Regions from separate parts of the Pseudoalteromonas sp. SG43-7 genome, predicted to be linked through region 1. Evidence: riboswitches for the same ligand, from Rfam matches in the RefSeq annotation. Region 1 holds a riboswitch; the other holds the start of a gene.
What was found. A riboswitch is a leader RNA that binds a small molecule or an ion and turns the genes downstream of it on or off. The one in region 1 is predicted to bind lysine.
Positions count from the first base shown of each region.

Region 2: it holds a riboswitch for lysine, as region 1 does, so the genes downstream of both, lysC (lysine-sensitive aspartokinase 3) here and dapA (4-hydroxy-tetrahydrodipicolinate synthase) in region 1, are expected to answer to the same signal.

Region 1 is NZ_JACJEY010000012.1:106,539-112,404, forward strand. It holds gene H5200_RS07810 (succinylglutamate desuccinylase/aspartoacylase family protein) at 1-938, opposite strand, end outside; gene H5200_RS07815 (PLP-dependent decarboxylase) at 944-2,149, opposite strand; gene H5200_RS07820 (2,3,4,5-tetrahydropyridine-2,6-dicarboxylate N-succinyltransferase) at 2,149-2,889, opposite strand; gene dapA (4-hydroxy-tetrahydrodipicolinate synthase) at 2,905-3,789, opposite strand; lysine riboswitch at 3,922-4,115, opposite strand; gene H5200_RS07830 (DNA-3-methyladenine glycosylase I) at 4,306-5,007, shown strand; gene H5200_RS07835 (YdiU family protein) at 5,016-5,866, shown strand, end outside.
Region 2 is NZ_JACJEY010000062.1:3,415-9,280, reverse strand. It holds gene H5200_RS19945 (hypothetical protein) at 1-1,171, opposite strand, end outside; gene nhaD (sodium:proton antiporter NhaD) at 1,350-2,597, shown strand; lysine riboswitch at 2,712-2,883, shown strand; gene lysC (lysine-sensitive aspartokinase 3) at 2,961-4,364, shown strand; gene H5200_RS19930 (4'-phosphopantetheinyl transferase superfamily protein) at 4,341-5,084, opposite strand; gene H5200_RS19925 (sodium-dependent transporter) at 5,238-5,866, shown strand, end outside.

The DNA.
Region 1 (5,866 bases):
CCAAGTGGTGCTATATACTCAACCATGCCGCCCATAGCTGCATAGTAAGCAAGATAATCATTTAAATCACAGCCGTAGCGCTTCATTACTTTTGGCTGATAGGGGGCATCAACGAATACCTGCTTATGATTTAGGTAACTTAAAATACTATTAGCATCATCAAGGGCCGCAGTTAAATCGATTTTTTCTTGGCTGCCGAGTTCGACCGTAAAAGCTTCAACCTGCACTTTAAACTCACGCCCTTGTTGAGCTAATGCTTCGGTTAGTTGCCACCATGGACAAAAACTTGCTTCATCCATTGCTCCTGCAAAATCATTAGGAATGATTAATACATGAGGAATATTAAAGTAGTTGGCACTGGCCTTGGCATAATCTGGGCAATATAAATGCTGACTCGAAATGGGGCCTGTGTGTAAGTCGAGCACGATATCAGCTTGGTGTGCCAATTTTTGCAAGTTAAGTGCAATGCGTTTGCCTGTAGTTAGGCGATAAGCTGGACCGCTTAGTTGCTGCTCTACTTCATCAATCAGTGCGGCTTTAAACGCACTTTTTAAGGTTTGCTCATCGGCATCACTGTATTGCTCAGCAAATTGGCTCGCGAGCTTACTATTGCAGTGATACATGCGGTTCCAGTTGGTGCCGGTGATTGGATCAAAACGACCAAGGGTGAATTCGCCCGATTTTTGATTGCAACCAATTGGGTTCGCGTAAGGCACCAGGGTGATATCGCCTTTGAGTTCAAGATGCTTAAGCTGCTCAAGTAATTGGTAAATAACTGCATTGCCTTGTACTTCTGCACCGTGCATATTAGCTTGTACATACACACTTGGCCCAGTGCCATCGCCTTTTAAACGATAGACAGGAATTGTGAGCGGTAGGCCGTTGGCAACTTCACCAACTACTATGTTTTCTTGGCTTATAGCTTTAGTCGTACTCATCTCAATTACCTTAAGTAGTAGCTGGCATCTTCAGCTGTGCGAATACAGTTAAGCTCGCCATTTTGTAATGTGTATTCAGCTGCTAGCTCATGACATAAAAAATACGGCATACTTTCGGTAAAGCCGTACGCGCCACATTGGCTAAACACCAACCAGTCTTGCTCATTTAAATCACTAGGTAATTGGTGTTCACCTAAGCAATCAAGTGCTGTACATAATGGCCCATATAAGCTCATAGTTTGGTATGCAGCAGTTGAGTCTCGTAATAATCGTGCTGGGAAATCTTGGCTGGTGACTGCAGGGCGCAATAAATGATTAATACCGCCGCTTAAGATCACTTGTTGTTGGGCATAGTTAAGTTTTCGCTCAACGACAGGCGTTGCGTAATGACCGCATTCGCCCACAGCATAACGGCCAAGCTCCATCCAGAGTTCTTGTACGCCTGCGGCATGTTTAATGTTAGCTAATGCATCAATGAGCGCATCCCAACTTAAGGTTGGTGCATCAAGAGTGTAAGGAATACCTAAACCACCGCCTAAGTCGAGTACTTTTAAGTGAATACCTAAGTCGTTGGCAAGCTTTGTTAACGGCGTAATCATTTGTGACCAAAGTTCAGCGAGTTTGTCGCTGCTAAGCATGTTGCCCCACTGAAAAATATGCAGACCGTCAAAATTAAGCGCTGGGTAGTCGCTAGTATTTAGCGCTTGCCATTCATCGCAACCTAAACCAAATGGAGTAAGGCTATCGCCACCAAGTGGGTTTTTTTCCCCTTCAGGCCAGCGTAATTGCACTCGCAGTAATACCTGTAACTGACAGTTTTGTAAGCTTGCTTGCTCGTTAAGCCAGCGTACTTGATTAAGGCTTTCGGCAACAAAGGTACGTACGCCGCGCGCAATAAAGTGTTTAATTTGTTTTGGGCTTTTGGCAGGCCCTGTATTGAGCACGCGCTCGCTGTTAATACCTTGAGCAAGTACTTGCTCAAGTTCGCCCTTACTTGCCACATCAAAGTTAAAACCCGCGTTATCTAAGCTTTGAATGACTTTAGATAATGGGTTAGCTTTTACGGCATACCACAGTTTTACCTCAGTTTGCGTCACTAACCGCGTTAAGTGTGCGTTTAATGTATCAAGGTCGTAAATAAAAAAGGGTGTATCAAGCGTAGTTGATAGCTCATCAATGGCGGTTTTAACTGGCGTGCTCAAAAAGCTCATTAACGTAAAACCTCTTCAAGCAGCAATGATGCATCACTTTGTTCATCACGGTATTTTACAATTAATGCACACGACATACTTAATCCTTGCTCGCGGGCCCAAGTATTAGAAGCTGGGCGAGAACCTGGAATAACAATCGCGTATTCAGGAATAGGCTCGCCTTTAGCCAGCTGGCGCTCATTAACACAGTCATAAACTGGAATAGTTGCTGATAAGCGTACACCTGGTGCGAGCACCGCGCCTTTTTTCACTACTACGCCTTCAACAATCACGCAACCTGCACCGATGAATGCATCGTCTTCTACCACCACCGGGCTTGCACCAATAGGTTCAAGTACACCGCCTAGTTGTACTGCAGCGCTTAAATGTACATTTTTACCTACTTGCGCACACGACCCCACTAACGCGTGGCTATCAACCATAGTGCCTTCGTCGATAAAGGCACCAATGTTTACATATGCTGGTGGCATAATAATCGTGCCCTTAGCAACGTGTGCGCCACGGCGAACGCTTGAGCCACCAGGTACCATACGCACTCCAGCATCGGCTGCAAAACCTTGTGGTGCTAAATTGTGTTTATCAACAAAGCCACCTGGAAATTCGGTATTAGTGCCATTTTTAAACGCTTCTAAAATACCTTGTTTTACCAGAACGTTAGCATGCCATTGGCCGTTGTCGTCTTGTGTTGCTGCGCGCACAGCGCCCGATTCTAAATTATTTAGTAGTTCTAACCAGCTCATTATAAAAACCTGTATTTAATGCCAAGATAAAATGGTGTTGTTTGCGTTGTTAATACAATCAGTTTGCGTTAACTCAAGATGCGTCAAAGGTGGACGTAAGTACGGGCTGTTAATTCGCCCTTGTAAATGCATCAATACTTTGACGGGGATAGGGTTTGCGACAGCAAACAAGCTTTGAATGGCTTGTGACCAGTCGGCAAATAAATTGGGGTGTTGACCGCTGAGACTTCGTTTTACAAACTCATGGGTTTGCACAGGCCATGCATTAGCAGCCACAGAGACTAAACCTTTTGCGCCAGCCTGGGCAAAGTAAGGCATCAGTGCATCGTCACCGCTAAAAATAGCTAAATTAGGTGCGACTTTTCTAAAACCTTCAAATTTAGCAATGTCGCCACTGGCTTCTTTGAGTGCCCACAAGTTTTTATGGTCTTTCAAGTTGCTAATTACGGCCGATGGAATATCAACAGCACTGCGCCCTGGTACGTTATAAAGCATGCAAGGATGTTTACTGGTATTAAGTAAGCTTTCAAACCAATGTGTTTGGCCTACCACGCCGGGCTTAGCGTATAGGGGAGTGCCCAGTAAATAGCTATGAATGGGTAACTGATTACAGTATTCAACCCAGGCAAGTTGTTGCTTTAGATTTATACCGCCTACTGCAACCATCAGCGGTACTGTTGGCGTTAATTGGCACACGTGTTCAACAATCGCTTGTTGCTCTTTGAGTGTTAGTGCGAGGCCTTCGCCGGTGCTACCAAGTAATAAAATACCATTGTCAGCCACTTGCTGCTGTGCAACTAACTGATCAAGAGTGGCATAGTCGACTTCACCAGCGTCAGTAAATGGCGTGACGAGTGCCGTCCACAAAGGGTAGTCATTTAAATTGAAGTTATTGATCATCTCTCACGAACTTATAAGTGATTCGAGGAGTTAATAAGCTTTTATGATTGGAGCCACATTAACGTCGTTCGAACTAATAATTCGAAGAGCGAATGGGCTTAATATAATAGGGCGCTATGGCCTTATTACGCTAAGACCAGAAGCTCTCCACCAAATATTTTAACAGCCAAGCTGTTATTGGTGACAGTCGCTGGGATTCAACCCAGTCGCCCGAAGTAAAACTTCACAAAAAGTGTTACTTCTCGGCGTTAATTCCCCTCACGTATGATCACTGGAGTGTGTGCTCCTCACATACGTTACCTGAATAACGCACCTCTTCTAGCCCATGGTGCAAGTTTTATCGTTTAAAACTCACACCTTTAATAGGGGTAATGCAAAAGATTAAAGCATTTTAGCCGTCTAGGTGTCAAGGCTGGATATTTTTAAGTTTATTTTTAGCTGCAATGTGCTCCTGACATTTTTTTACAACGTAAATAGCGTTACAGTAAGCGTAATAACAAGTAGTGGTAGTGAGTAATGGAAAAATTTCAAGATATATATCAACGAGCGGCACAGCGAAAAGGTAGCGAAGTAATGTTACAGCACTTACTTGTTGCCCCTCAAAATGCAAAGCAATTAACTGCTTTACCTGATGATGCATGGCTTGAAGAGTTTACCCGCAAAATTTTTCAAAGTGGTTTTTATTGGTCAGTGATCAACAATAAATGGCCAGGTTTTCGGGAAGTATTTTGGGATTTTAGTGTGGCTAAATTATTAATGATGCCGCCAGATATGCTTGAGCAAAAAGCCACCGATGAGCGAATCGTTCGTAACTTTAAAAAAGTGCAAACGATCCCAGAAAATGCGTATATGATCCATGAAGTGGCAAGTGAACATGGCAGTTTTAGTCAGTTTATTGCAGATTGGCCGAGCGACGATATTATTGGTTTGTGGGGGTATTTAAAAAAGCATGGGGCGCGTTTAGGTGGTAACACCGGCCCTTATGCATTGCGAACCTTAGGGAAAGACACTTTTTTATTATCGCGTGATGTAGAAAGTTATCTCCGTGCTCATAAAATAATTGATGGCGGTTTACAAACTAAAAAGTCACTTGCCAACGCTCAACATTTTTTTAATGAATTGCAGCAACAAAGCGGATTAAGCCTACAAGAGCTCAGTCTGTTAGTTGCATACAGCGTGGGCGATAATCGCGTTGGTATACAAACAACCCAAGCTTAAGGAATACTATGAAATTAGTTGCTCGTTACACCCAGATTGCTGATGATTTTGCTGTGGCTGATCAGCCAAGTGCTGTTATTGCTCCAAACTTACTGCTGTGGAACGATACGTTAGCTAGGCAGCTTAATATTGAGGTTGTCACATCAGAACGTGCGGTAATTTTTTCTGGTAATCTTAATAACAGCGATGTTGCTGCTGTGGCATTAGGTTACTCAGGGCATCAATTTGGACATTTTTCACCGCGTTTAGGTGATGGGCGAGCACATTTATTAGGGGCTGTCACTGATCAGCAGCAACAGCTTTGGGACATTCAACTCAAAGGTTCTGGTGCTACGCCATTTTCACGTGGAGGTGATGGCCGTTGTGCAATCGGTCCTGCGGTACGTGAATATATAATGAGTGAGGCAATGCATGGGCTTGGCATACCGACGACACGTTGTTTGGCAGTTGTTGCCAGTGGTGAAACAGTTTACCGTCAACCACCACAACAAGGAGCCATTGTTACCCGCGTTGCTAGTAGTCATATACGTGTCGGTTCGTTTCAGTATTTAGCTGCGCAAGGTGACGTTACTGGTTTAAAAGCCTTAGCTGATTTAGCTATTGAGCGTCATTATCCTGAGATAAAGTCTACGGGCTCTGCGCGTTATTTGGCATTTTTAAGTGCGGTAATTGAAAAGCAAGTTAGCCTGATTGTTAGCTGGATGCGCGTTGGTTTTATTCATGGAGTAATGAATACTGATAATACGCTCGTCAGTGGTGAGACCATCGATTATGGCCCTTGTGCAATGATGAATCAGTTTGATTTTGATACTGTATTTAGTTCTATTGATCGCCAAGGTCGCTATGCTTTTGGCAATCA
Region 2 (5,866 bases), on a different contig from region 1:
TGATTTCAATATCGGTGTCACTTACCAGCTTTTGATATAAAAACAGCATTTCGTCGGCTTCAAGGTCGGGGTAGCTTTGCTCTAAAAAGGTCAATAATGGTTGTGGCTTTTTACGTTTAGCATTGAAGCGTTTTTTAAAGTTTGCTTTAACATTATTGTAATCTGGAATATTGGGCGTAACAAAAGCAGGTACATCTTGTTGATCAGGAAGTTCGTATTCACTGTGTTCAAACTCAACAAGTGCAGCCATATAAGCGACCATATGGCGCTGTTGCCCCAATGAGAATCGCTGCGTGTCAGAGACAAAATGTGGTTGTACGGCGCTGAGCATATTATCAACGCCATTTTTACGTACTAAACCAAGTACTTTAGCTGCTTGACGAGTGATCATATTATTACGGCGCAACTCTTCACGCAGTGGCATTAGCATATCGGCACTTTTACGCAGGCTTTCGCGACCAACTAAATGCATTTCTAAAATTCGGGTACGTAATCGTTCAAGCATGCGTTTATCTTGATAAGCTTTACCGCTGCGTTCAATATATTCGATTTGCGTGCTGATTTGTGTTTCGATGGTATTAAAACAAGCATGAAAATCGCCACGAATATCAACCATTTCAAGCATTGGTTCAATGTATTCATCAAACGCTTCAATCACCGCTTGATAACGCTTTTGTAATGATTGCACCGCATTATTAGCTTTTGCTTGTTCTACAATATTTAAAATGGCATTTTCGTTGTGGGCAAATAGTTTCATTATTTTACGCACCCGATCATCCATAATGCGGCTAAAACGGCGCATCTCGTCGTAGTCTTCAATACTACCGGCATTGTCTAAACGGTTACCCAAACGGGCTAAATCTTCAACCAGCACGCTAATTTCTTGCGCCAAGCCTAAATGTTCTTCCTGCAATAAAAAAGTGGCAAAATCTGCAATTGCACGGTTAATTTCAAGTTGTGACGATTTAGCCAAGGGAATAATAATATCTTGGTTTAAAAGGCGGTTGGTTTCTTTGTAAATGCGCTCATTTGACCACGTAGGTTGTTTTTGTTTGATCGCATTTTGCACGTCTTTTAGGCTGAAATCAGCCATTTTAAAACGTTTAAATAGCAGCTCTAACATTCCCCAGTGCTCTGTTAGGGTATTTAGCAACTTTTTAGCTGGGATCATAAAACTCCAAAAATCCTAATTTATCTTGTAAAGCCGGCTTGTTAGGCCTCAGCGATTAGTCGTAGAAAAGCAAATTGACAATAGTTTTACACATTCTTTGGTGCTAGACTGCGCGCCGTGTCGTCCTGCGGCTCATAACATACAATTTTTACATTTTTATAAAGGTTGTTCAAACACCATGGTAACTGCAATTATCCTAACCCTGATAACGCTAGCATTCGTGCTCATCGTTATAGAGGATATTATCCATGTAAACAAGGCCAAAACCACGCTTTTCTTTGGTACTTTATGCTGGATTATCTTATTTATCTCGCCGCTTCACGGGCAAAGCCCCGAAAACGTACAACATCAACTTGACCACAATATTTTAGAGATTGCCACACTCTGGTTGTTTTTAATGGCTGCAATGACCTTTGTAGCCTATTTGAACTCCAAAGGTTTTATCCAAAATATTGTGCATAAGATAATGCCCAGTGCTATTAGCGAACGCAAACTGATGTTTTTGATTGGCGGGTTCTCCTTCTTATTTTCGTCGATTTCAGACAATATCACAGCCACATTAATTTCCCTTGCGGTGGTGATGTCGTTAAAACTCGATCCGAAAAAGCTAATTAAATACGCTACGCTTATCATCTTTAGTGTGAACTCGGGCGGAGTGTCGTTAATTACCGGTGATGTTACTACCTTGATGATTTTCCTTGATGACAAAGTTACCATTGGTCACTTGCTATTGTTGGTTGTGCCTGCGTTATTTAGCGTGGCGCTATTGGCCATTATGCTGTCATTTGGGCTCAACGGCCAAGTTGAGTTTACCAAACAAGAGGACCGTCGCATTGAGAAAACAGATATCACTATTGCAGTGATTTTCTTATCAACGATTGTCGGGACATTAACGTTAAGCGTGCTTTATCATGTGCCGCCTTTGTTAACTTTCTTATTTGGTTTGTCGTTGATGTTTTTAGTAGCGCAATTTTTAATGCGCAAAAAAGATGTGAATAAAAAAATCATCGATTATATTCGCGAAATAGAATACGACACCTTGCTGTTCTTCGTTGGCGTATTATTACTTGTAGGCGCCCTGAAAGAAGTCGGTATGCTCAGTAAGTTCACTCACCTTTACGAGTTAATGCCAGCACAATACGCTAATTATTTAATGGGTATATTATCAGCTGCGGTTGACAACGTACCACTAACGGCTGCGTTACTTAAAGCTGAAATAGTGATGAGTCCACAACAATGGTTGTCGTTTACGTATGCAACTGGGGTGGGGGGGTCCATGCTTATTATTGGCTCGGCTGCCGGTATTATCGCTATGAGTAAAGTAAAAGCGCTTACCTTTATGAGTTATTTACGTATGTCGGTGTATTTATTAATCGCTTATACAATTGGTTATATGGGATCGTATTTAGCTGGTAGCTTTATTTAATTGCTTTTATTATTTAAAACAACTTGACAGCTAGACGTCTAAACGATAACTTTCAAAGCCCGCTTAATAGCGGGTTTTGTTATTTAATTGCTAATAATTTAAGTAATTAATCTAACATTCAGAAGAGGTGCGGTACTTAGGTACTTAATGTTAGGCGACGTATGCCTGTAATCATTAAGGAGGGAAGTACTCGCCGAGGAAAGCAACTGGACGTCACAGTGGTTTTTCGGTTTATGGGGCTGAATCCTCAAAACTGTCACCAATTAGGTGGAGAGCTTCTGGCAGTGGACTTTTCTTATCGAGCACCCCCTTGCCAAGTTCTTCTTGTTTTATCGTGGTATGAATGCCACAAAAGGAGACGACATGAATACCCAATTAGCTGCAACTAACTTGCAACAGTCAGCACAAAATCAAAAATCAGACTACGTAGTCGCAAAGTTCGGTGGCACCAGTGTGGCTAACTTTGAAGCGATGAGCCGTTGCAGTGAAATTATTGTAGCCGATAACAACGTACGAGTAGTGGCCGTCAGTGCCAGCGCAGGAGTGACTAATCACCTTGTGACCTTATGTAAAAAAGATTTATCAGCAGATGAGCGCAATGAGAACATTGCTGGCGTTATTGCTATTCAAGAAGCTATTTTAAATGAGCTGTCATTGGATGCTGATTTAGCTCATGGCTTTGATGAAACCATTAAAGCTTTTAAGTCACTTGCCAGTGAGCCACTAAAATCAAAGCAACAACATGATGAGTTATTGAGCTTTGGTGAGCGTTTATCATCCTATTTATTTACTCAGGTACTGCGTTTAAATGGCTTAAATGCGGTGCGTTTTGATGTGCGACAGGTATTAAAAACCGACAGCCAGTTTTCTAAAGCAACCCCAGATGTAGCTGCAACAGCAATGGCCGCAAAAGAGCATTTAATTCCGTTATTAGCTGAACAGGTTATTGTAACTCAAGGCTTTATAGGCAGCGACGCGCATGGTCAAACTACCACACTTGGTCGTGGTGGTTCAGATTACAGTGCGGCATTACTGGCCGAAGCTATAAACGCTAAAAGCGTGCACATTTGGACTGATGTCGTGGGCATTTTTAGCACCGATCCGCGCTTATGTGCTAAGGCTACGCCGATTGTGCGTTTAAGTTTTGATGAAGCGGCCGAAATGGCTACCTTTGGGGCGAAAGTATTACATCCGGCAACTATCTTACCTGCGAGCCGCAGCCATATTAGTGTGTTTGTTGGTTCTAGCCGTGAGCCTGAACGTGGTGGTACCTGGATCGAACGTGAGAAATCACAAATCCCCGGAATTCGTGCTGTCACGCAGCGTAAAAATCAAATATTGTTAACCTTAAAAAGCCCCGAAATGCTTTTGGCTAGTGGTTTTTTAGCTCACGTGTTTACAATTTTAAGTGAGTTTAATATCTCGGTTGATTTGGTAACTACCTCAGAGATAAGTGTTGCAATTACTTTAGATAATGCGCCAAATGCCTCGCGTCCTGAGCTTGATCAAGAATGCCTTGATAAGTTAGCGGAGTTTTGCCACGTGTCGGTTGAGAACAATTTAACCTTAGTGGCATTAATTGGTTCACAAATTCAATTACGTCAGCAAGAAATTAACTTAATGAATGTATTAAGCGATTTTAATATTCGCTTAATTTGTCATGGCGCAAGTAAACATAACCTGTGCTTTTTAGTGGAGCACAGCGAGTCAGACTTTGTTGTGCAAGCGATCCACAGCCGTTTATTAGAAGTTCAAAACGCCGCGTAATTGGGCGGTAGAATTTACCACAGAGCACTGCCAGTCAGTGCTCTTGTCACTTACCACACTGATATCAAACTCATTATATTGACAACTCAGCGCTGTTAAATTTGCTCGCTCAAGTTCAGTAAATACATTGGGGCTGAGTAATTTTGCAATTGGTTGGCTGGTGGCTTTGGCAAGTGCTTCTTTTAAGGTCCATATTCTAAAAAATCGTTCTGCACTTTGCTGATCTTGCGTTATTAAATTTACCTCATCAAGATGATAAAAATGCTTAGCGAGCTTTGCAAATGGGCGCTTCAGGTTTATTTTTTCAATATCAAAACCAAATTCAATTCGTTCTACATTTAATGCAGCACCCACAAAACCATTAGAGTGGGATAAACAACTACGCAATACTGTGTCACGGTCAGTTATATGTAGCAGTAATTTACTGCTTTGCTGGTCAAATTCAGAGCTAATATGGTTATTTGCTAGCTCACGAAATTGTGGCATCGTTCGTTTTACCAAATACTTAAGCAGTAGCCGAGTGGCTAAATATTCTTGCTTGGCTTTGTAACTTTTTCTACGGGTGATAACCGTCAGTTCAAATGGGCTTAATAGTGCGTTTAAATCGAATTCATCGACATTTAACAGCTGGGCGTCAAATAATAAAATAGTATTCGCATTGAACGGCTGCACGCTGTGTTTGGTGATAACGAGTTGCTGTTGAAAAAATAACGCAGGCATAAAATCCACAATTAAAGTGATAAAAGAACAAACATGTTTATATTTTGTGCGGTTGTGCGCTGGTTAATTAAGCCAAGGCAAATTTATTACTCTGTGAGAGTTAAATATGGTTTAATTCACAATAATGAAAAATAATAACAGATTTGTAGATGTATGGCACAATTGCGTGATGGTTTTCAAAGCCGCCTTGGCTTTGTTTTAGCAGCTTCTGGCGCTGCAGTTGGATTAGGTAATATTTGGGGATTTCCCACGCAAGCGGCAAATCATGGCGGCGGCGCGTTTTTACTAGTCTATTTTATAGTTATCTTTTTTTTAGCCTTGCCAGCTTTATACACTGAGTTGTACTTAGGTCATAAAGCGCAAGCTAATCCGGTTAAAGCACTTAGACAAGCATGGCAAGAGCAAGCACCGCAAGTAGGCGCTGCTGCTGGTTATTTAGGTTTAGCCGGTGCGATTGTGATGCTGAGCTTTTACTCAATTGTTGCAGGTTGGATGCTTGCTTATGCCCTTGAACCCATTGCTAGCTTTTTTGGATTTACCACCGTCAGTGCGTTTTTACACACGGATTCGATGGCGCGTAATTTTGTATTTACACCACTGATGCTGATCCTCACTGCGAGTATTATTCTCAAAGGTGTTAAATCTGGCATAGAAACATGGTCGCGACGGTTAATGCCGATGCTATTGGTGTTACTCGTTGTGCTAATTGCTTATATAGCCACGCTTGATGGCGCAAGTGAAGGCTTTGCTGCGTATTTAGTGCCAGACTTTAGCCAAATACT